2 regions of the Burkholderia latens genome follow, and region 1 is predicted to be linked to the other one. Evidence: riboswitches for the same ligand, from Rfam matches in the RefSeq annotation. Region 1 holds a riboswitch; the other holds the start of a gene.
What was found. A riboswitch is a leader RNA that binds a small molecule or an ion and turns the genes downstream of it on or off. The one in region 1 is predicted to bind manganese.

Region 1 (11,820 bases):
GTCGCCGTAGCCCTGCGCGAGCGTAACGGTGTAGCGGCGCGCGGCCGCGTCGTACGCGGTGCGCACCGACACGCGCGGCGTGCCGGCCTGGCTGTACCAGCGCTCGAACTGCGCGAGATCGCGCCCATTCGCATCGGCCATCGCGTGACGGAAGTCGTCGCAGGTCACCGCGTGGCCGTCATGGCGCTTGAAGTACAGGTCCATCCCTTTGCGGAAGCCGTCGCGGCCGAACAGCGTCTGATACATCCGCACGACTTCCGAGCCTTTCTCGTACACGGTCATCGTGTAGAAGTTGTTGATCTCGACGTAGCTTTCCGGCCGCACCGGGTGCGCCATCGGGCCGGCGTCCTCGGCGAACTGAAGCTGGCGCAGCACGCGCACGTCCTCGATGCGCTTGACTGCGCGGGCCGCTGATGCCACGTCATCGCCCGCGGCCATGTCGGCCGAGAATTCCTGGTCGCGGAACACGGTCAGCCCTTCCTTCAGGCTCAGCTGGAACCAGTCGCGGCAGGTCACGCGGTTGCCGGTCCAGTTGTGGAAGTACTCGTGGCCGACCACCGACTCGATGTTCGCGAAATCGGTGTCGGTCGCGGTCTCGGGGTTCGCGAGCACGTACTTCGTATTGAAGATGTTGAGCCCCTTGTTCTCCATCGCGCCCATGTTGAAGTCGCCGACCGCGACGATCATGAAGCGGTCGAGATCGAGCTCGAGGCCGAAGCGCTTTTCGTCCCAGCGGATCGAGTGGATCAACGAATCCATCGCGTGGCGCGTCTTGTCGAGATCGGACGGTTCGACCCATACCTGCAACAGCTTTTCCTTGCCGGAGCCGGTGGTGATTTTTTCCTCGATCGCGACGAGCTTGCCCGCGACCAGCGCGAACAGGTAGCTCGGCTTGCGGAACGGGTCTTCCCATTTCGCGAAGTGGCGCCCTTCGGGCAACTCGCCCGAGTCGACGAGGTTGCCGTTCGACAGCAGCACCGGATACGCGGCCTTGTCGGCGCGCAGCGTGACCGTGTACGACGCCATCACGTCGGGACGGTCGAGGAAGTAGGTGATGCGGCGAAAGCCTTCGGCCTCGCACTGCGTGAAGAAGTTGCCGCTCGACACGTACAGGCCCGACAGCGTCGTGTTCTGGTCCGGCGCGCATGCGCTCGAGATGGTGAGCTCGAACGCGTCCGGCACGTTTTCGACGGTGAGGCCGTGTTCGTGCGCGCGCACGGCGCCATACGGTGCGTGGTCGAGCTGCGCGCCGAGGAATTCGAGCGCTTCGCCCATCAGCTCCAGATGCGGGTTGGGTGCGGCATCCGGATTGCGGCGCACGCGCATCGTATTCCTGACGATCGTGCGCGCCGGTGCGAGATCGAATTCGAGTGCGACGGAATCGATGAGGAAGGCCGGCGGCGTGTAGTCGGCGCGGCGGATCACGGTGGAAGATGCGTTGTCGGACATGGTCGTCGAGGTCGGTGGAGTGGGGATCGGGCCCGCGACGCGGGCCGGGCGAACCGGGCCATTGTACAAAGGCTTGCGGCCGCGTGCCGCTGCGAACTTTTTACCGGTTCCGGGAGTCCGCGTATTATCGGCATCCCGTATGCTTCGCGCGGTGCGACGAACGGATGACGGATCGACGAGGATCGACATGAAACGCGAATGGATACAACGCGGTGCGGGCTGGGTGGCGGGGCTGTGCGTGGCGCTGCTCGCGGGCTGCACGAGCTATGTGACGACACAGGTCACGGCCTTCTCGGACTGGAGCGGCAGCGACGCCACACGCACGTACGCGTTCACGCGCACCGACGCGCAGAAACACAGCATCGAGCAGTCGACCTACGAGCCGATCGTCGCAAACGAATTGTCTGCGTACGCGTTTCGTCCGGTGCCGGCCGCGCAGGCGCGCTATCTGGTCGGGCTGACGTACGGCGTCGGCAGCGATCTGGTGACGGTGCCGCAGCCCGTCTACTACGACCCGTGGTTCATGGGGCCGGGGCCGTACTGGCGGGGCGGCCCGTGGGGCCCGTGGGGGCCCTGGGGCGGGATGCCGGCCGGCTATGTCGCGCAAACCTATCAGGTGTTCGACTACACGCTCGGGATCCGGATCACCGAGCGCGCGACCGGCAAGGAGGTCTACAACGTGACCGCACGCACTACCGGCGACAACGGCGCGTTGCTGTACGCGATGCCGTTCCTCGCGCGCAGCGCGCTCGCCGATTTCCCGTTGTCGAACGGCGCGATTCGTACGGTGCGGCTGCCGGTCGACAAGCGCGGCGGGCCGGCCGCGCCGGCCGCCAACGAGCGCGCGGTGCCGGCGGCCCCGGCATCGGGTGCGGCGGCTCCGAAGTAACGCGATCGCGATACGCGCGGCCCCCGGCCGCGCCGCCCGCATGCTCGCGCGCTAGCGCGCGGCGGCTGTGCGTCGAACTCGAATCAAACTCCGACGCCCAGCAGCGCCAGCGCACCCAGCACGACGAACAGCACCGCGGCGATGCCGTGCACGAACTTCGTCGGCAGGCGGTGCGCAAAACGGTCGCCGAGCACGATCGCCGGCACGTTCGCGAGCATCATCCCGAACGTCGTGCCGGCCACCACGCCGATGTAATCCTGGAAGCGCGCGGCGAGCGCGACGGTCGCGATTTGTGTCTTGTCGCCCATTTCCGCGAGAAAGAATGCAACCAGCGTCGCGCCGAACACGCCCAGCCGCGAGCGCGTCGCATTGGCTTCGTCCTCGTCGAGCTTGTCCGGCACGAGAATCCACAGCCCCATCGCGATGAAAGAGATTGCGAGCGCCCAGCGCATGATCGACGGCGTGACCAGCACGCCGAGCCATTCGCCGAGGGCCCCGGCGAACCCGTGATTCACGAGCGTCGCGACGAGCACGCCGAGAATGATCGGCACGGGCCTGCGATAGCGCGCGGCCAGCACGAGGGACAGCAGTTGGGTCTTGTCGCCGATTTCAGCGAGGGCGACGGCGCCGGTGGAGATCAGGAAGGCTTGAGACACGTACGGGGTTCCGCGGGCCGATGTTGTGCGTGCGAGCGACGATCCGCCGCGCGCCGGGCCCTGATGCGGCGCGCAGTGAACCATCGGTCTCGCCAGGCCCTGGTGGCTGCGCCCGCCATGGCCGAACGGCCAAGTCTGTTGACGGACGCCTCCGTCACGATGCGCGCCGAAAGCGCGGGACATCGAGCGGAGCGGCTACTCCCCAATGAGGGCCGCATTCTAGCACGACGCGTGCCGCGTGCAATGCGGATTCGGCCGCTCCGGTATGCGTCGCCGCGCACGCCGGAGCGGCAGCAAGGCTTACCGGCGCAGGTTACGCCGGGGTCGCAGTGCGGCGCGCTGTACCGCGCTCGTGCACGAGCCGGCCGGCCGCGTACGTGCGGTACACGGCGCGGTCGTCGCCGAGCAGCGCGAACGCGAACAGCAACTCCTCGAGCGAATCCGCGCGCTTCGTGCGGCGCGCGAGCAGCGGCGTGGCCTGCGGGTCGAGCACGACGAAGTCGGCTTCGGTGTGTGGTGCCAGTGTGCCGACCGTATCGGCTAGATTGAGCGCGTGCGCGGCGCCGGCCGTCGCCAGCCAGAACATCCGCGTGGCGGTCAAGTGATGGCCTGACAGCCGCGCGACCTTGTGCGCCTCGTTCATCGTCTGCAGCATCGAGAACGACGTGCCGCCGCCGACGTCGGTCGCGAGCGTGACGGGCACGTCGAATTCGCCCGCCTTGTCGAAGTCGAACAGCCCGCTGCCGAGGAAGAAGTTCGACGTCGGGCAGTGGGCGACGACGGTGCGCGTCTCGGCCATCCGGCGGCGGTCCTCGTCGTCAAGGTGGATGCAGTGGCCGTACACTGCGCGCGGCCGCAGCAGCCCATAGCGATCGTAGATGTCGAGATAGCTGCGGTGGCCGGGGAACAGCTCGGCCACCCATTTCACTTCATCGACGTTTTCCGCGACGTGGCTCTGCACGAACACGTCCGGATGGCGGCGAGCGAGTTCGCCGCACGCCTCGAGCTGCGCCTCGGTCGACGTCGGCGCGAAGCGCGGTGTGAGCGCGTAAAGCTGCCGGCCGTTGCCGTGCCAGCGGCTGATCAGTTCGGCACTGTCGTCGTAGCCCGATTGCGCGGTGTCGCGCAGGAACTCGGGGCAGTTGCGATCCATCAGCACCTTGCCCGCGATCATCCGCACGTCGCGCGCGGCGCTCGCGGCGAACAGCGCATCGGCCGACTGCTTGTGCACGGTGCAGTAGACGAGCGCGCTCGTCGTCCCGCATGCGAGCAGTTCGTCGACGAAGAAGTCGGCCACTTCGCGCGCATGCTCCGGATCGCCGAACTGGCGCTCGGTCGGGAACGTGTACTTGTCGAGCCACGGCAGCAGGCCGGGCGCCGGCGACGCGATCATGTCCGTCTGCGGATAGTGGATGTGCGTGTCGATGAAGCCGGGCACGATCAGCTTGTCGCGCTGGTCGTGGACGATCGCGTCGCGTGCGAGTGTCGCCGCGAGCCGCGCATGCGGGCCGGCCGCGACGACCTTGCCGTCGTCGACGATCAGCAGGCCGTCGGCCTCGTAGTTCGCGGCCTGGCTCGATTGCGCCGGGTCGCCGTTGAAGGTCAGCAGCTGGGAACGAAAAGCGGTTTGCGTCATGACGAAGGGTCCTGCATCAAGGTAAGGCGAACAGAGGAAAACGGTCGGTTCGTGCGCTTGCTGGCACGGACAGCAGAGTGGGCGCCGCTTCGCTGCAGCAGTGTGCGACCGCGAATGCGGATGCAAGCGCGTACTGCACGGCGATCGCGCACGCGAGCGTGGAGGCGGCCGCTGCGTGACGCGGGGCCGCGAACATTGCCGCGAGCGCCGGTGCGATCGCGATGGCAACCGGCGCGGCAGCGCGCTGCGTGACGAGCCGCCCCAAGCGGCTTCGCCGCGCGACGGCGTACGACGCCGTCAACGCCGTCGCCACGGATGCGGCCGCCGCGATCGCGGCATGCGTGTACGGTGCGCGCATGCGCGACACGCGGTGCAGCGCCGAACCGTGCACCGGAAAGCGGATGGCGTGACGACGTTTCATCTGTCTAGCGAAACCCGATGCCGGCCGTCACGCCGCCTGCCAGTACGAATCGAGGCGCGCGATCAGCGCATCGCGCTGCGCGGCATCGACGAACGACGCTTCGAAGCCGTTGCGGATCACTGCGTACACTTCGGCGTCCGTCAGCTGGAGTCCGTCGACCGTCGCGAAGTAGTTGTCGTTCACGTAGCCGCCGAAATAGGCCGGATCGTCGGAGTTGATCGTCACCGCGACGCCGCGGTCGAGCAGCGCCTTCAGCGTGTGCTTCTTCATGTCGTCGAACACGCACAGCTTCAGGTTCGACAGCGGGCACACGGTCAGCGCCGTGCGCGTGCGCGCGAGGCGTTCGACGAGCGCCGCGTCCTCGATGCTGCGCACGCCATGATCGATGCGGTCGACCTTCAGCACGTCGAGCGCTTCGTAGATATACGCTGGCGGGCCTTCCTCGCCCGCGTGCGCGACCAGCTTCAGCCCGAGCGCCCGCGCCTTCTCGAACACGCGCGCGAACTTCGTCGGCGGATGGCCGAGTTCGGACGAATCGAGGCCGACGCCGATCAGCCGGTGGCGATAGCGCTCGAACAGCGGCAATGCGGATTCGAACGTCGCGAGCGCGTCGTCTTCGGAAAGGTGGCGCAGGAAGCACGGGATCAGCTTGCTCGACAGCCCGCGCTGCTCGGCATCGGCGAGCGCGCGATCGATGCCGGCAACCACCGTTTCGATCGGCACGCCGCGTTCGGTGTGCGTCTGCGGGTCGAAGAACAGCTCGGTATGGACGACGTTGTCGGCGAGCGCGCGTTCGCAGTACGCCGCCGTCATGTCGTAGAAGTCCTGCTCGGTCAGCAGCACGCTCGCGCCGGCGTAATAGATGTCGAGGAACGACTGCAGGTCGGTGAATGCGTATGCGGCGCGCAGCGCGTCGATCGATTCGTACGCGAGCGTCACGCCGTTGCGCTGCGCGAGCGCGAAGATCAGTTCGGGCTCGAGCGAGCCTTCGATATGGATGTGCAGTTCCGCTTTCGGCGCGCGGGCAATCTTGTCCTTGAATGTCGGGGTCATGGCGTTGTTCTTGGTCGGTCAGAAAGATGAGGGAACCTGCGCGGACGCGTTCGCCTCGACGGCCTGCAGCAACTGCGCGGCCACCGAGATCGCGATCACTTCGGGCGCCTTGTCGACGATGCCGTCGACGCCGATCGGGCAGTGCATCCGCGCGACCTGGGCCGGGTCGATGCCGATCGCTGCCAGCCGGTGATCGAACTGCGCGCGCTTCGTGCGCGATCCGGTCATCCCGAAGTACGCGTAGTCGCCGCGCCGCAGGATGCGCTCGGCCAGCATGAAGTCGAGTGCGTGATCGTGCGTCATCACGACGAAGTACGCGCGCGGCGGCGCCGCGTCGACGGCCTCGGCCGGGCTCGCCAGCGCGTCGATCGAGAGATTGCCGATTCCGGCGAGCGCGTCTGCCGGCGGGAACGCCGCATCGGGTCCGTCGACCCAGCGCACTTGGCACGGCAACGTCGCGAGCACCTTCACGAGCGCGGTGCCGATGTGTCCGGCGCCGAACAGCACGACGGGGAACGCATACGGCGCGATCGTTTCGGTCATCAGCGACACGCCGCCGGTTTCCCACAGCAGGCAATCGGCGCGCGCGGCTTGCGGTTCGGGCTCGCTCAGCAGCGGCGCGCCGGGCGAGGGGCCGAATGATACGCTACGGACGGTCGCGGCGCCGGCCGCGACGCGTTTCGCGAGCGACATGATCCAGCCGAGGTCGCCGACGTCCAGGCGCTCGAACGCGAGCACGACCGCACCGCCGCAGCACTGGCCGAGGCTCGGCCCGAGCGCGAGCCGTTCGAGCCGGCGTGCGTGCGGCACGTGCGCACCGTCTTTCAGCAGATGCCGCGCGATCTCGATTGCCTTCCATTCCAGATGACCGCCGCCGATCGTATGGCGGGCCGTGTCGCGCGTGACCAGCATTTTGGTGCCGGCCTCGCGCGGCGCGGAGCCGTCGGTATGCGCGACCGTCACGAGCACGGCTGCTTCACCGTGCGCGAGCAGTTGCTGCAGATCGCCGAGCCACGCTTCCATCAGTGCGCTCCGTTCGGGACGGCGCGGCGCGGCGCGCGGTGTGGGTCAGCGGGCGCGGGGGCGGCAAGCGGGAGCGGGGCGGTTCGGGCACACGACGGAGCCGGTGCGGCGCTATCGCGCCGAAGGCACGCGCGTTCGGTGCCGAGGGACGTGCGGACGCCATGAGGATGACGGATGCGGATGGGTTGCGTTGTCATGATGAATCCAGTCGACATTGCGGATCGGGCGCGCGTTACGCAGGAGGTGAGACCGCCTGGTCTCGCGCACGTAGATCGCCATCCAGTCGCGAAGATAGCACTGCGATGCGGCGCGAACATTGCCGGGCAGTGATCCGCGTCATCAGGCGGCGATCATGTCGATCATAGGCCCGCCGCGCGGGATCGTGGCGGCGATGCGCGGGCATCCGGCGGAAACGCCCGTGTGGCGGGACATGCGCGCCAATGGCCTGCAATGCGCGTACGCCCGGAAAACAGCGCAGCGCCACCGGTAGGTGTTTACGCCCAGCGGGCTAAAAGGCGGCCGCGGGCACAGCTCGGCCGGCATCGGCGCAGTGGCCCGGCGGCGGCCGGCTCAGCGTGTCAGCCTGCCAGTTTCCGGCGATGGCGCCAGACGCTCGATGCGACGGCAACGAGGATTACGGCGAACGCGATCAGCGCCCAGCCGGGCAGCAGGATGCCGAGGATCGGCGGGTAGACGGTCTCGCACAGGCCGGCGACCTTGAACATGCCGGGGAACCATTGCGCGGGCGGCAGGCTGTCGACGATCGGCTGCAGCGTGTTGAAGCCGCAGCTGAAGCCCGGATTCATCTGGATCGACAGATGCCGCGCGGCGGTGCCGACGCCGCCGGCCGCGGCGATCGCGATCAGCAGTTCGAGCACCCAGATGCCGCGCCAGTTGCGCATCCCGGCCGCGAGGAACGCGAAGATGCCGATCGCCGCGAAGAAGTAGCGCTGGATGATGCACAGCGGGCACGGATCCTCGTTCTTCACGTACTGAAGGTATAGCGCGCCCGCCAGCAGGGCGATGCACACCCAGCCGAGCAGCATCAGCAGGCGGCGTTCACGGCGAAGTGCGAGCGTGGAGTCGTTCATGTCGGCGGGATTCCTGTCGTTGGTCGGTCCGATAAACAATCGCGCGATTTTAGCGCGAACGATCTGGCACGAAACTGACAGCGCCGGTGCGGCAACCCGCCGCACCCGCTAGCGGCCGTGCGGCGGCGCCGTCATTGCGGTGCGATTACCGGATCGTGTTCAGCACCGCTTCGACCGCCTGGCCGATCGCGAGCAGCGCGTCGTCGCGATGCGGCGCGGCCGCGAGCATCAGGCCGACGGGTGCCGCGTCGCGCGGATGGCACGGCAGCGACAGCGCGCACGCGTCGAGGAAGTTGAATGCGCTCGGATTGCGCAGGATCAGCGCATTGGTGCGCGTGAACGTGGCGTCGTCCGCTTCGAGTTCGGCGATGCGCGGCGGCACGACCGGCACCGTCGGTGCGACGAGTGCGTCGAAGCGCGCCCATACCGTGTGCGCCGCTTCTTCCAGCATCGCGCGGCGGGCGGCGAGCAAGTCCAGATAGTCGGCCGCGCTTGCCGGCTCGCCCTTCAGGATGCGCGACAGCACGCGCGGATCGTATCGATCGCGGTGCTGCGCGAGCAGCGGGCGATGCCACGCATACGCCTCGATCGGCGAGAAGCCGAAGCGGTTGATCTCGGGCAACCGGTCGAGGGCCGAAAAGCGCACTTCGGTGACGATCGCACCGGCCGCTTCCAGATGCTTCAGCGATGCGTCGAGCGCGGCGGCGACATCCGCGTCGACGCCGTCGGTCACGTAGTTGGTCAGCACGCCGAGGCGCACGCCCTCGAGCGGCCGCGCGGCCGGCACGTGCGGCTCGAGGCCCGCGAGCATCCGGTCGACGAGCGCGCAGCACGCGACCGTCAAGCCGATCGGGCCGAACGAGTCGAGCGTCGTCGACAGCGGCACGCCGCCTTGCGTCGGGATCCGGCTCGCGGTCGGCTTGAAGCCGGTGAGTCCGCACAGCGCGGCCGGAATCCGGATCGAGCCGCCGGTGTCGGTGCCGAGCGCGACGGCCGCCATCCCGTCGGCGACGGACGCGGCCGCGCCGGACGACGAGCCGCCGGCAATCCGCGCATCGCCCGGCACGTCGCGGCGGTACGGCGAACGCGGCGTGCCGAAGTGCGGATTCAGGCCAAGCCCCGAGAACGCGAACTCGCTCATGTTGGTGCGGCCCACCAGCACCGCGCCCGCCCGCTTGAGGCGCGCGACGGCGACCGCGTCGGCGTGCGCGGGCGGCGCGCCGTCGAGCACGCGTGAACCGGCGCGCGTCACTTGGCCCGCGACGTCGAACAGGTCCTTCACCGACACGGGGATGCCCGCGAGCGGCGACAGCACGGTGCCCGCGGCACGCAGGCGATCGTGCGCGTCGGCGGCCGCGCGCGCGTTGTCGGCGTCGACTTCGGTGAAGACGATCGCACCCTGGCCCGACGGATCGGCGATCCGGTCGAGCGCGACGTCGACGAGCGCACGGCTCGTGGTCCGCCCGGCGGCGAGATCGGCGGCCAGTTGGGCGAGCGGGGGGAAGGGCGTGAAGGTGGTGGTCATGGGCTGCTCAGGGACGAAGACGGTGGACGAGGGTGGCGCGAAACGAATCGATATGGCGTTCGACGGCTGCGCGCGCGCCGGCGGCGTCGCGTGCGGATAGCCGTTCGAACAATTCCCGGTGTTCATGCTGGACGTCGGACAGGTGGTGCGGCTCGGACAGCGTGACGAACCAGAACCGCAGCGAGCGCTCATGCAGTCCGCGCAGGATTTCCGCGAGCACCGGATTGCGCGCGGCTGCGGCGATCGCCTGATGAAATGCGCGGTCGAGCTCCATCATCCCTTCGACGTCGTGCGTGCCGACGCACGCCTGCCCTGCGTCGAGCAGCGCGGCGAGGCGCGCGAGATCGTCGGGCGTCGCATGGCGCGCGGCCAGTTCGACGCAATGGGCTTCGTTGATGCGCCGCACGTCGATCACCGCGACGATGTCGTCGAGCGACAGCGGCTGCACCATGAGTCCCTTGCGCGGCATCACGGACAGCAGTCCTTCGAGCACCAGTCGGTGCACGGCCTGGTGGACCGGCGTGCGGCCGATGCCGGTACGCGCGACCAGCTCGGCCTCGTTAAGGGCGGCGCCCGGCTTCAGGCGCATCGTAATGATGTCGCGCTGGATCAGCGCATAGGCGCGCTCCGCGAGGCTGCGCGCCGATGCGGCAGGCTGGTCGGGCAGTGCGTCGGTCAGTGCGTTCATGCGGGCTGGGGCGCGGCAGGCGGGCTGGAGGCGGTCATCGAGCGGCGTTCGATTTGGACGATACGTGAATATTATTGTGATATATCACGGGTGTCCAGCGCACGGGCGCGAGGTGCGAGGGTCGGCGGGACAGCGGCGACGGCGTCGCATGCGACGACTTGCAACAATTATCGACAGGATGTTGCTGGTTTACCGCGCGATCGTGCACTGACGCATAATGATTCCTCGTCAATCCAATACGCGCGAGCGACGCACCAGACCATCGTCATGAGCGAAACCACGCCTTCCCCGGCCGGTCTGACCGGTTCCTCTTCCCCTTCTTCCGATTTCCCCCGTTCCGATCCGGCGAAAACGCCCGCATCGGCTGTCGCGCAGGCCGCCGCTGCGCACGACGTTGCGGACGATGGCGCATCGCCGGTCACGGCGGCATCCGAGCCCGGCGCCGCCGGCACGACGGGCGCGAGCGCGACGGGCGCCACCGGCGAAGCCGGTGCAGCCACGCCGAAGCCCGGTGCGGCGCCGCCCGGTTTCGGCGCGCAGCCCGATTTCGACACGCCGCGGCCGCCTCCTGCGAGCGCGCAGACTGCGCCGCCGGCTTATCTGAAACAGAGCGACACGCCGTGGTCGGTATTCGGCCGGATCGTCGCCGCGCGTGCGCGCCGGCTGTTCGATCGCGCCGGCCAGCGGATCACGCAGCGCACACTGCGCATCGGCGTGTCGGCGCGGATCTTCCATCCGGAACCCGGCGCGAAGGGGTTGCGCGGCAAGACGCTGCAGTACCTCGAAGAGTCGATCGCGCATTGGGTCATGTCGCGCGACGTGCTCGTGTTCATGATCCCGACGGTCGGCCACCAGGGCATGCTGCATCCGAGCAACATCCGCCTGCGCGATTACGCGAAGCATCTCGACGGCCTGCTGCTCCAAGGCGGCGCCGACGTGTCGCCGCAAACCTACGCGGCGTCGGATGCGCGCCCCGAATGGCCGGGCGACCGCGTGCGCGACATGTACGAGCTCGAGCTGTTTCACGAATTCGTCGAGTCCGGCAAGCCGGTGCTCGGCGTGTGCCGCGGTTGCCAGCTGATCAACGTCGCGTTCGGCGGTTCGCTGTACCAGGACATCGCGACCGACGTGCCGACCGCGAATGCTCACGTAAGCGAGCACTACGACCAGCATCGCCACGCGATCCGCTTCCCCGATTCGTCGACGCTCGCGAGCATGTTCCCCGGGCGCAGCGAAGCGATCGTCAACTCGATCCACCATCAGGCGATCCGCGATCTCGGCCGCGATCTGAACATCGAGGCCGTGTCGGCGGGCGACGGGATCATCGAGGGCATCCGCTACCGGCGCGCTCCGTTCGTCGTCGGCGTGCAGTGGCATCCGGAGTTTCAT
Region 2 (11,820 bases), on a different replicon from region 1:
GATTAATCTCTCGTGGATCTACATGAAGGACCAAACTCAGTCGGCGACTTTCACGTACCAGTCGGCCGCGGTCCAGGCGACCGGCGCGAGCTTCGTCCAGCAGTTGAATACGTTCGGTGCGCAGGGCAATGCGTATTTAGGCGATCTCGCTCTCGGCATGCCGTCGCCGACGGCATCTTTCTACTTCGAGGCCAGCAACTGCACGGGTTTCCTGTGCACAACGCTGAATCCGCTCACGCAAAACTAAGCAATCGCGGCGGCTGAGCTTGCCGTGCACCCTCAAGCAGCGCCGCGAACAGCTATCCGAGAAACGGGCTTCGCCTATGTCGAAGCGCGCCAACGCCCACGGACAAGCGGCTTGGATCACGCCGTTGGAACGGTTCGGCCGTCGATGGCGTACTCGGCGCCGATGATGGCGCTGGCCCCGTGCGGAGACAAGGAGACCGGTGGGTTATGCCACTTCCCCGGAAAGCACGGCCGGCCAAGAGGAATGCCGCCGGGCGAATCCATGATGACTTTCCGGGCGCCGTCCGTGTCGATGCCGTTCTGCTCGGCAATTCTGGCGGACGGCGCCACGTTCGGCGCCGTCCCGGCGGCCAGCATGCGACCGCACTACACCCTCACTCCTGCTGGTCCTGCTGTTCCTGTTGCGCCTGCACCTGCCGCTGCTGGATGAACTGCCGCACGTCGCTCATCGTTACGCGACCGGTGTGTTTCGCATCGATCTCGTCGAAGTGCTTCGCGACGAACCCGAGCCCGCTGCTCTGCGCCTGCGCCTTCGTCACCGCCGCGCCGTTGCTCAGCACCGTGTTGCCGCCGAGCCGCGCATCGATCCGCTTTTGCGCCTGCTGCTGCAGCGTCGCGCCGGTCGACGGCAGCACCGGCGCCGCGCGGGTCGAAGGAAAGAACGGACCGTCGACGCCGTGCGCGCCGTGCGGCAGCTTCACCGGCGCGACCGCCTGCGGCGGCAGCGCGTAGGCGCTGCTCGTCACTGCACCGACGACGATCGACAAAGACATATGCCGCATCAAGTTGAGTAGAGACATGATCGCTCGCATTCAATGGATGAATAGAGGGTTCCCTTGGCGCAACGCGTGCGTTGCTCAAGGTGCGACCGCCAGCGTCGTCGCGGCCGTGCCGCCCGGCGTGCTGCCGGTCGGCGTGCCGGCCGGGTTCTCGTCCGGCCACGGCGGCGGCAGCGTGCGCAGCGTCAGCGCGGTCGGAATCCGCCCGCCCTGATAGAACAGCGTCAGGTCGCGCTTCATCTGCGGACGGGCGACGTCATCCAGATACGTCATGTGCCCGCCCTGGAAGAAGTTCACCTGCAGCTTCGGGTTCAGCCCCTTCACCGTCTGCAGACGCGCGAGCTGCTTCTCGGTATTGAAGAACGGCGTCGCGAGGTCGTGCAGCCCGTTCTCCGCGAGCACGTGGAGCTTCGGATTCAGCTGCAGCGCACCGAGCAGATCGGGGATCGTGTCGGGCATCGGCTGGCCGTCATGCGAGAAGTCCCACACCTCGATGATGTTGTCGTTCAATGGCAGGTAGGTCGCGTTCGGCGCGGTGTAACCGAGGTAGTCGGGCATCTGCGTCGCAAGCGCGTTCGTGAACGGCTGCGAGATCAGGATGTCCGACGGGTCGCCGTCCGTCTGCAGCCGCGGGTCCGAATTCGGCAACGACACGCGTCCGTCGTAACGGCCGATCGTGGTGCCCGGCAGCAGGCTCGTGCCGAACGGATTCGCGTTGAAGTAGCCGCGCAGCGCCTGCAGCGTCAGGCTCGACGGCACCGACCACAGCCTCAGCGTCGCATCGCTCGGGAACACCGGCGTGCCGAGCGCATCCGGAATGCCGAGCTGGCTCAGCACCCACGATTGCGAGTATCGCTGCAGCTGGTTGTAGATCAGCGTCGTGAACAGTTCCGTCTGCAGCGCGTACAGATACGGGTTGACCGGCGCCGGCGACACCTGGTTGAAGTACTCGGCGACGGCCGCGTAGCCCGGCAGATAGCCGGCCACGGTATCGGTGTCGAGCAGCAACCCTTCGGTCGACTGCGTGATCGCGACCGCTTCCACCGCATCCGCGAAGTAGTTAAGGATCGCGGACTGCAGCACGATCCCCGTCAGGTGCACACCGGCCGATTCGAGCGCGAGCGCGAGCATGTCGGTACGCGGCGTGCCGTACGATTCGCCGTACAGGTAGATCGGCGACGACCCACGGCCGTTCACGTTCAGGTAGCGCTGAATGAAGTCGCGCATGATGTTCACGTCCGCGTCCGAACTCCAGTACTTCTGGTTCGTGTTCGGCAACACGGCTTCCGACAGCCCGGTGCCGGGCGGGTCGATGAACACGAGATCGGTCGTATCGATCAGGCTTTCCGCGTTGTCGACGAGCGGATAGTTCGGCCAGTTGCTGCCGAACAGCGGATCGGGCGTCGCGACGCGCGTCGGCGCGAACGAGCCGAGCCGCAACCAGATCGACGACGAACCGGGGCCGCCGTTATAGACGAACGTGACGGGCCGCGGCTTGCCGTTCGTGCTCGGCGCGGTGTACGCGACGTAGGACATCGATGCTTCCGCGTTGCCGTTCGCGTCCTGCGCGGTCAGGTGGCCGGTGGTCGTCGTGTAGTTGACCGTCGTGCCGCCGGACTTCCACTGGTAATGCATCACCGCCGCCTTCTCGGATACCTGCGCGGGCGCGAGGCCGTCAGTCGCGTTCATCGAATACGCGACCGGGTCGACGTAAGGCTGGTTGGACGCCGGCGTCTGATTGGCGGCCGCCTGTTGCGCGCTGGCCTGCTGGCTCGCGGTGGCCTGCGCGACGCTCGATGCGCCCACCGACGACGAATCGTCGCCGCCACAGCCCGCGAGCGCGAGTGTCATCGCGGTCAATGCGCCTAGCCCGGTCAGCCGGCCGCGACGCCCGCGGCGGATGCCGGCACTGCTCCTGTCTGGTTTCATCTCTGTCCTTCGTGTTGGGTCGGATACCGCTTCACACTGGCCGCCACCACCGCCGAAAAACGCGCAGGCGTACCCGCCACTCGCGTTGCACGGTCGGCAGACGGCGATCGGGAATTGGACTACTTCGAGAGACTGAACTTGATACAGAACACAGCAAACTGCTGGCGGAGAATGATGCGAGAACGCCGCCCCCTTGCAGTTCCAACGACTTTTGTATTACGGAAATTTACGACATGACAAAAATAGGCGGTGCTGCGCCGCGTTGTCAAAGATCATTCCGGTATTAAAAAATCTTCGATAATGCAAATGGGGCGCAGTGTCTGGATTCTGAAAGACAATCAGATTGAGCGCATCGCCGGCGCGGCACAGGCCGTTTCGTATCCGAGACTGGCGCTTGAGACCGTATGGCGTGGCGATTTACGGAGTCGGGTAGTTCGCGCGCAGAATCCCTTCAAAACGACAGGATTTTTCTTTCATTTTAATTATCCTGAATCGATTAGCGCGAATCGTCGAATAAAGCCGGCACGATCCATAAAATACCGATTCAAACGGGCCGCTCAATACTCGGCGGAATTATTTACACAACGCCGGAATGGGTACGCTATCTGCGCCAAATGCGCACTGACGACGACTACACCGTTATTCGCAATGAATACGCGCCGATTCGTACCCCGCAGTGCGGACTGCATTGCGACAATCGCGAATCGGCGCGCTATCGCTATTCGCGCAGAGAACGGAAAACGCCGCGTGAGCGAGCGGCGAAGCCGCTGCTCACGCGCCGACATGCGGCTGACGCCGCACGCCGCACTTCAACGGCTCCAGCTTGCGGCGCTCAGCGCCCGCCGCCCGGCAGCGCGATATCGATCAGCACCGGATCGTGATCCGACGACCGATACGCATCCGGCGCGTAGTACGTCTTCTGCTGCTCGGCCGACTTGTACGCGAGCGTGTACTGCAGCGCGAGCGGTTCGTCCGCGTTGATGTGCCATTCGTGCACGGCCTTCACGTGCGACGCGAGCGGCAGCGATGCGAGCGCGTGATCGAGATAGCCGGCTTCGCCGTTGTACACGTAGCTGTACGCGTTCGCGCCGATCCAGCGCGCGACGAGATTGCGGTAGCCGCGCGATTCGAGCAGGCGGATCGGGTCTTCAAACGTGTAGCTGTTGAAATCGCCGATCAGCAGCGTGCCCTGCCCCGCGACGCCTGTCGGCGCAACCGCGAGCCAGTCCGCCAGCTTCGCGGCCGCACGCGTGCGCGTCGGGTTCCAGCAGCCCTGGCCGTCGCCCTGGTCGAGATCGTCGTTTGCCGCGTCCGGGCAGTTCTTCGACTTGAGGTGGTTGACCGCGATCGTCAGCGCCTGCTTGCCGCCGATGCGGCGGAACGATTGCGCGAGCGGCTGGCGGTTCTTGTCGTCGATCGCGAGCGTTGCCGCGCGGCCGACCGGCTCGACCGTCCGGCTGTCGTAGATCATCGCGACCGCGATCGCATCGCCGCCCAGCCGCGACGTGCCCGGATCGACGACGCGCCAATGACTGCCCAGCTTTGCCGCGAGCTGACGCACCGCGCCGAGTTCGCCGTAGCCGTTGTTCTGGATTTCCATCAGGCCGATCACGTCCGCGTTCAACCCCTTCAGCGCGCTGACGATCTTTGCTTCCTGACGCTGGAATTCCTGGTAATTCTTCGCACCGCGGTTGTTCGGATCGTCGAAGCCGCCGCCGAGCCCGTTGCCGTTGAAGTAGTTGAGCACGTTGAACGATGCGACGCGCAGATTCGCTTTCGGATCGCGCGCCGGCGCATTGGTGCGCGGGTTCGAACGCGTGTCGAACGCCGGCGCGGCCGCGCCCGGCAGCGGCTGCACGCGCCAGGCGCCGTACCGCACTTCGAGCACGCCTTCGACGTCGCGCACCGTATAACCCGAGCGCAGCGTGTTCGCAGCCGACAGTCCCGGCGCCGGATACGGGACGCTCGCCGGGTTCTGCTTGTTGGATCCGTCGTCGAGGATCAGCCGGTTGCGTGCGTTCGCTTCGATCTGCGCTTGCGCCTGCGACGGCGGCGCCACGCTCGTCGGTGTGCGCAGGCGGCCGTTGCTCAGCATCACGCTGCCGTAGCGGCCGAGCTCGTAGTTCTCGGTGACGGTCAGCGTCTGCGGCAGGCGCACTCGCATCCCCTCATACGCGGCGAACGTGGCGGGGCTGTCGACCGGCAGCGTGAGCGTCGCCGGCGTGACCGTCTGCCCGTTCGCGCACACCGCGATCGCGCCGGCCAGCGTGAGCTGCGTCTGCCCGTATTTCTCCTCGACCTTGCCCGTCACGTGCACGAGATCGCCGGCCTGCGCGCGCGTTTTCGGCGCATAGACGAACAGCCCTTCGGACACGCCCGGCTGATTGCGGCGCTGCGCATCGGCCTGCTGGACGAAGAAGCCGCCGAAGCCGTCGGTGCCGCCGAAGTCGGCGGTGACGACCGCTTCGATCGATACGTTCTGCCCGGCGAGCGGCGACGTCGCGCCCGGCCCCTGAATGTCGGCGATCGGCGTCGTGCTGCCGCCGCAGTTCGGGCTGACGGGGGCGGCCGTGGCGGCGAAGGCCGGATCGGTCAGCATGGGCAGCAGCAATAGCGGGGCAAACAGGCGGATTGTCGAGCGCATGACGGGGAATCCCGGTTGTGAGGATGGCGAAAGCTTAACGGCGTTCGGTGACAGTTGTTAGTAACCAAAAGATAGGGGTATGTAATTTGCTCTGCCGTTTTTGCGATCCGCCGTTCGCGCTCGCCGGTGCGCTGTCCGGTGCGTTCTTCGGTGCGTATTTCGGTGCGCTCCCGGTGCGCTCCCGATGCGCTCCCCGGTGCGCGCGTTCGGGCGCGCGCTTCGGCAGCCGCGCTGCCGGCCCGCCGCCGCATCGCATCGTGAAGCGCCGACGCGCCGGTTGCTCCGCCGCACCGGCCGCCGCGCCCGCAGGCTTGCCGAAAGCAGCCGCCTCCGCTAGACTGCCGTTCGTCTTTGGGGAGTAGCCTGCTTTCCTTCCCCGGAAAGCGAACGCGTCAACACACTCGGCCTGCGGCCGTGGCGCGTTCGGCCGAATCGGTCTGGCGAGACCATCGACGCATCGCGTCGTTCCTGGTCGGACGTCGGCAGATGCGTCATGGTTCGTCAACGTCCGACCACGGAGTCCCCATGTATCCCGTTGCCTTCCCTTCCCGTTTCGCGACTTCCACGATCGCCCGCGCACGCGCCTGCGGAGGTGCCGCATGACGTTGATGCTCGTCGAACTGGCGTTCATGCTGCTCGTCATCCTGGTCGCCGCCGAACTCTTCACCAATGCGCTCGAACATCTCGGTGAACGGCTGAAGATCTCCGAAGGCGTGACCGGTTCGCTGTTCGCGGCGGTCGGCACCGCGCTGCCCGAAACGATGGTGCCGCTGCTCGCGCTCGCGGGCGGCACGTCGAACGCGGCCGTGAACGAGGAAATCGGTGTCGGCGCGATTCTCGGCGCGCCGCTGATGCTCGCGACGTTGACCACCTTCCTGATGACGCTCGCGGTGATCGGCTCGCGCGGGCTCGGCGGTACGATTGCGCCCGAGCGCACCGGCTTCGTGCGCGACCTGAACTACTTCATCGCCGCGTTCGCACTCGCGACGATCGCGATGTTCGTCCCGCATCACGTGTGGGCCGTCCGCGCGCTGCTCGCCGCGATGCTCGTCGGCATCTACGCGCTGTACGTCGTGATGACGTTCCGCGCGTCGACGCAACTCGTCGATGCCGGGCACGGCACCGAAGCGCCGCACGCGATGTTCCTGTCACGCGTCGGGCTGCCGACGAACCTTGCGACCATTGCGCTGCAGCTCGCAATCGGCGTCGCGCTGCTCGTCGGCGGTGCGAAGGGCTTCATTCACGGCGTCGAGGGCGTGTCGCATCTGCTCGGCATCTCGGCGCTGCTGCTGTCGCTGATCATCGTGCCGATCGCGACGGAGTTGCCGGAGAAGGTCAACAGCGTGCTGTGGATCCGCCGTCGGAAGGACACGCTCGCGTTCGGCAACATCACCGGCGCGATGGTATTCCAGGGCACGCTGCTGCCGGCGATCGGCATCATGCTGACGCCGTGGGAGCCGCGCCCGGAAGTGTTGACCGGCGTGGTCATCACGCTCGCCGCGGCGGTCTGGCTGCGCGTCAATGCGCGTGCGCGCGGGCTGGCGATCTGGGCGCTGCTCGCGAACGGCGCCGGGTATGCCGGTTATCTGTTCGTGACGCTGACGCGCTGAGAATCGCGAGCTGCGCGTCGGGCACGCGACGAACGCGCACGGCGCGCGACAACCGGCTGCGGCGGGCCGTCCGCGTCGCGCGCGCGTTTCGGCCGGGTCCGCAGCGCGCGACGCGCATCGTCATGTCGAAGCGGGGCCCGCGCCGCCCCGATAACCCACATCGAGAGAAACATCATGGAACTACACGCGACCGTCGGTGCTGCAACGTTCGACGTCGACGACGACGAAAGTTGCGCGAACATCTATTGCCACGATCCAAAGCAAGACTATTGCTTCTCGCTGCTGCGCTTTCCGGACGACTCGACGATCGAGGTGATGGTGCGCGACCAGCTCACCGCGCACGTGCAGGATCTGTCGGTGCGGCTGACGGGCAACACGCTCGAAGTCGAACTCGATGAACGCACCGCCGCGCGGCTCGACGGCAACACGCGTTACGTGATCCATCTCGCACCCGGCGACCACGATCCGGTGGTACTGCGCGCCGCACTGAAGGAGATCTTCGACGGCAAGAACGGATATCGCGACGAACGCACAGCCGTGTAAGCCGCGCGGCCGATAGACCGACAGCGCCGCGCATGGCTCACCGCTCACCGCCCGCGCGTCGCAACGCAGTGCGCCGCGCCGCGCTACGCGGCGAGCGCCGCCGTCTTGACGTTGAACGCGCGCAGCAGGTCCTCGCGGAACGCGTCGACGATCGGCTTGCCGTTCGTACTGCGCTTCATCGCGAGATGCAGCGGTACGTCGAAACTGAACGTGTCGCGCCCGACGGCCTTCACGAGGCCGCGCTGTTCGAACGGCTCCGCGTAGTGTGCGGGCAGGTAGCCGAGATGCCCGCCCGACAGGATCAGGATCGTCGCGGCTTCGATGCTGTCCGCGCTCGCGGTCACGCGCCGCTCCGGCAGCGGATACTGCTCCTCCGGCACCGGATACGTGCGCCAAACCCAGTCGTGCGCCTGGAGGTCGTCCGCCGACACCGGGCGCGCCGCATGAAAAAGCGGATGCCCGCGGCCGCAGTAGATCACCTGCTCCTCGGTAAACAGCGGCGTGTAGTCGAGGCCCGGCACGCGATGCCAGAAGTAGCCGATCGCGAGATCGAGCTGATTGTTGACGAGGCTTTCCTCCAGCTCCTGCGGCGACGCAACCTTCATCGCGAACGTGACGGCCTGGTCGCGCTTGCGGAACGCGCCGATCGCGTCGGCCACGCGGGCGTTCTCGACCAGCGGCGCCTGGCCGATCAGGCCGATCGACAGCGTGCCGACCAGCTTGCGGTCGATGTCGCGCACGCGTGCAACGAACTCGGACGTCGCGGCGACCAGCGTGCGCGCGGTGGCCGCGAACCGTTCGCCCTTCGACGTCAACCGAAAGCCGCCGCGGCCGCGATCGCACAGTTTGAAGCCGACGCGGGCTTCGAGTGCGGACAGCTGCGTGCTGATCGTCGATTGCCGCACGCCGAGCGACGCTTCGGCGGCGGTGATGCCGCGCGCGTCGACGACGGCCAGAAAGACCCGGATGAGCCGGAGGTCGAGATCGGTGGTATTCGAGAACATGCTTCAAACCGCTGCGCATGCGCGCGTTGTCGGGCCGGCGCGATACCCGGCCGCGCTCGCCGATGGACCGGACCGGACGCGCGCCGCCATCGGCAACGGCACACGCCATACTCGTCGTTCACCGACGACCGTCGCTTACATCGGGAAGCCCATCGCCTTGATCCCGTTGATCCACGCGCGCTTCCAGCCGCCTTCGGCATCCGCGCCGTCGAACGCGTGGAACGTGATCTTCGCGGCGACCCAGCGCACCGGCTCGGGCGGGATGTAGCTCGGGCTCTGGTTCGCGATGTCGAGCTTGCGCTCCGGACTGTCGCGATCGAACAGGATGTTCAGCCCCATGAACGCGCCGAACCGGCTCGCCGCGACGCCGAAGCCCGTATAGCCGGCGACGAACACGGCCTTGCCGCCGAGATAGCGCTTCGCGAACACCGAGCCGCGCGAGCAATAGTCGATCGGGCCGCCCCACGCATGCGAGAAGCGCACGTCGCCCAACTGCGGGAACGTGCGGTAGAACGCTTCCGCGAGCCGGTAGTAGGTTTCGCGCCGGCCGTCCTGATGCGGCTCCGGATCGCCGTCGAAGTGATAGCTGACGAGCCCGCCGAAGATGATGTTGTTGTGCTTCGTCAGCCGGAAATAGTTGAGCTGCGTGCGCGTGTCGTACACGCCCTGGCGGTTCTGCCAGCCGATCCGCGCGAGCTGCTCGTCGGTGAGCGGCTCGGTCGCGAGCACGTGGTCGCGCACCTGCATCACGCGACGATTGATGTCGGCAATGCCGACCTTCGCGGTGCCGCTGCCGAACACGACGCGCGGCGCGCGCACGCTGCCCTTCGGCGTCGTCACGTAGACGGTGCTGCCTTCATCGGCCACGGTCGTCAACGGCGTGTTCTCGTACAGCTTCACGCCGAGTTGCAGCGCAGCCCGCTTGAGCCCCCAGGCGAGCTTCGCCGGATGCACGATGCCGCTGCGGTTGCGCGACCACAGCGCGCCCGCGAACAGCGGCGAATTCAGTTGCTCGAGCGTTTCTTCGCGGTTCAGCAGCACGACGTCGTGCCCGTATTCGCGATGCAGGTCGTAGTCGCCCTTCAGGTGCGCGACGTGCTCGGGATCCACCGCAACCGTCATCTCGCCGTTCCACTCGATGTCGGCGTCGATGTCGTAGCGCTTCAGCGTGTCCTCGAAACCGTCGAGGTTGCGATGGCCGAATTCCTCGAGTTGCGCGATGTCGTTCGGAAACACGCGCACCGCGTTCGGCAGCCCATGCATCACCGACGTCGAGATGATCCCGCCCGCGCGGCCCGATGCGCCGTGCGCCACCTTGCCGGCCTCGATCAGCACCACGTTCAGGTGCGGCATCTGTTCCTTCGCCTGCACGGCCGCCCACAGTCCGGTGAAGCCGCCGCCGACGATCAGCAGGTCGGCCGTCACGTCGCCGACGAGTTCCGGTTCCGCCGCCGGCGCGGCCGGGTTGTCGAGCCAGTACGGGAACAGCTTCGTGTTCGCGAGCGCGTCGGCCGCACTCAGCGTAACCGGCGCCCGGCGCGTGGCCGGCGCGTGAGCCGGTGCGGCCCGTGTTGCTTCGTTGACTTCCATTTCCATGTTCCCCGCCCTTTCCGATGATCGACGCGCGTGCACCGCACACCGCGATGCGTGGCGTCCCCCGAAACGCGGCCGACGCCGCTTGCGCTCGATCGACGCTGCAACTGCGGCCGCCGCCGCGCACTGGCCGCGTCGAACCGACGACGGCGCACACGCGGCAGCTCCTCGCTCACGACTTCTCGAGCAGCACGTAGAACTTCTTCGCGTCCTCGATCGTCTCCCAGCGGCCCGCGAAACCGGCCGGCAGCAGATAGCCGTGGCCCGGCGTGAATTCCTTGCGATTGCCCTCGACGTCGGTCAGCGCGATACGTCCCTCTACGAGCCACACCGCCTCGTCCGCGGCAGTTTCCGGGAACTCCACCGAGCCCGCCTTGCCTTCCCACCAGCCGATGACGTAATTGCCGCTCTTGCCTTCGGCCGCGCGCCAGTCGCTCTCGTCCATCCCGAAGTCGAGCTTCGTGAATTCGCCGATGCCTGCGCCGAGCGGCAGGATGTCCTTGATCAGTTTGGTCATCTGGATCGTTGTCTCTCGATTGAAGAAAGCAGAGACAAAGTTACTGATTTACACTGCGCCGGTATGCCCCCCTTCGGGGGGGACAAACCGCGTTTTTCGGGCGCGATCGAGCTGGAGCCGGACGTGCCGGTATTTCCCCCTACTGACGTTCGAAGCCGCACCCGCTAGAATCGCGCCCGATTTTCACCGGGGAACCGCATGCTGCTCGACGTGAACCCCTTCCACCGCGACGCCGACCGTTTCAACGTGTCGTTCAAGGCGCTCGGCGAACTGATCGAGACGGTCGGCACGCCGCACTTCGTGCCGCGCCTCACGCAATTGCTGAACGAAGTCGTGCCGCTCGACGTCGCGCACGTCGAACGTTCGCGCGTCGACGGCTCGATGCCGACCGGCTATCGCTGCGAATGGATCGGCAGCAGCGGCATCGGCACCGCGACCGCCGAAATCTCCGACGTGATGACGCTCTATTACGAGCGCTTCCTCGACAGCGATCCGCTGTTCGCGGGCTTGCGCGGCAAGACCGGCACGATGCTCGTCGTGCGCGACATCGCCGCGATCCCGCCCGGCGAATTCCGGCAGCGGATATTCGACGACGTGCGCATCGGCCACGAATGCGTGCTCGCGCGCGGCACCCGCTACGCGCAGCACTCGATCGCGCTGGAACGCGGCCGCGACCGGCCGCCGTTCACGCTCGCCGAAATGAACCGCTTTCGCAGCATCAGCGACGTGCTGTTCCCGCTGCTCGAACTGCATGCGTCGACCACCGCCGCGCGGCGCGTCGCGCATCCCACGCCCGAAGCGCACCCGCTTGCGCAATTCGATGCGCGGATCGCGGCCGACAACATCAAGCTGTCCAGGCGCGAATATGAAACCTGCAAGCATCTGATCTCCGGCAAGACCGTGCCGGAAACCGCCGCCATCCTCGGCGTGCGCGTGGCGACGGCCGAGTCATACG

Region 2: linked by a shared signal. The riboswitch ahead of WK25_RS20275 (sodium:calcium antiporter) and the one ahead of WK25_RS04795 (TMEM165/GDT1 family protein) in region 1 are both predicted to bind manganese.

The regions. Positions count from the first base shown of each region.
Region 1 is NZ_CP013435.1:1,021,180-1,032,999, forward strand. Features, by position in the region: gene pepN (aminopeptidase N) at 1-1,449, opposite strand, end outside; gene WK25_RS04790 (DUF4136 domain-containing protein) at 1,637-2,338, shown strand; gene WK25_RS04795 (TMEM165/GDT1 family protein) at 2,422-2,994, opposite strand; yybP-ykoY riboswitch at 3,073-3,213, opposite strand; gene guaD (guanine deaminase) at 3,308-4,630, opposite strand; gene WK25_RS04805 (hypothetical protein) at 4,647-5,051, opposite strand; gene WK25_RS04810 (adenosine deaminase) at 5,079-6,104, opposite strand; gene xdhC (xanthine dehydrogenase accessory protein XdhC) at 6,123-7,127, opposite strand; gene WK25_RS04820 (disulfide bond formation protein B) at 7,706-8,218, opposite strand; gene WK25_RS04825 (amidase) at 8,364-9,743, opposite strand; gene WK25_RS04830 (GntR family transcriptional regulator) at 9,751-10,431, opposite strand; gene WK25_RS04835 (gamma-glutamyl-gamma-aminobutyrate hydrolase family protein) at 10,699-11,820, shown strand, end outside.
Region 2 is NZ_CP013438.1:163,629-175,448, reverse strand. Features, by position in the region: gene WK25_RS20300 (hypothetical protein) at 1-247, shown strand, start outside; gene WK25_RS20295 (hypothetical protein) at 364-603, opposite strand; gene WK25_RS20290 (2-oxoglutarate dehydrogenase) at 621-1,046, opposite strand; gene WK25_RS20285 (S10 family serine carboxypeptidase-like protein) at 1,104-2,954, opposite strand; gene WK25_RS20280 (ExeM/NucH family extracellular endonuclease) at 3,787-5,598, opposite strand; yybP-ykoY riboswitch at 5,940-6,076, shown strand; gene WK25_RS20275 (sodium:calcium antiporter) at 6,198-7,208, shown strand; gene WK25_RS20270 (hypothetical protein) at 7,383-7,751, shown strand; gene WK25_RS20265 (LysR family transcriptional regulator) at 7,835-8,755, opposite strand; gene WK25_RS20260 (NAD(P)/FAD-dependent oxidoreductase) at 8,891-10,351, opposite strand; gene WK25_RS20255 (cupin domain-containing protein) at 10,521-10,865, opposite strand; gene WK25_RS20250 (helix-turn-helix transcriptional regulator) at 11,064-11,820, shown strand, end outside.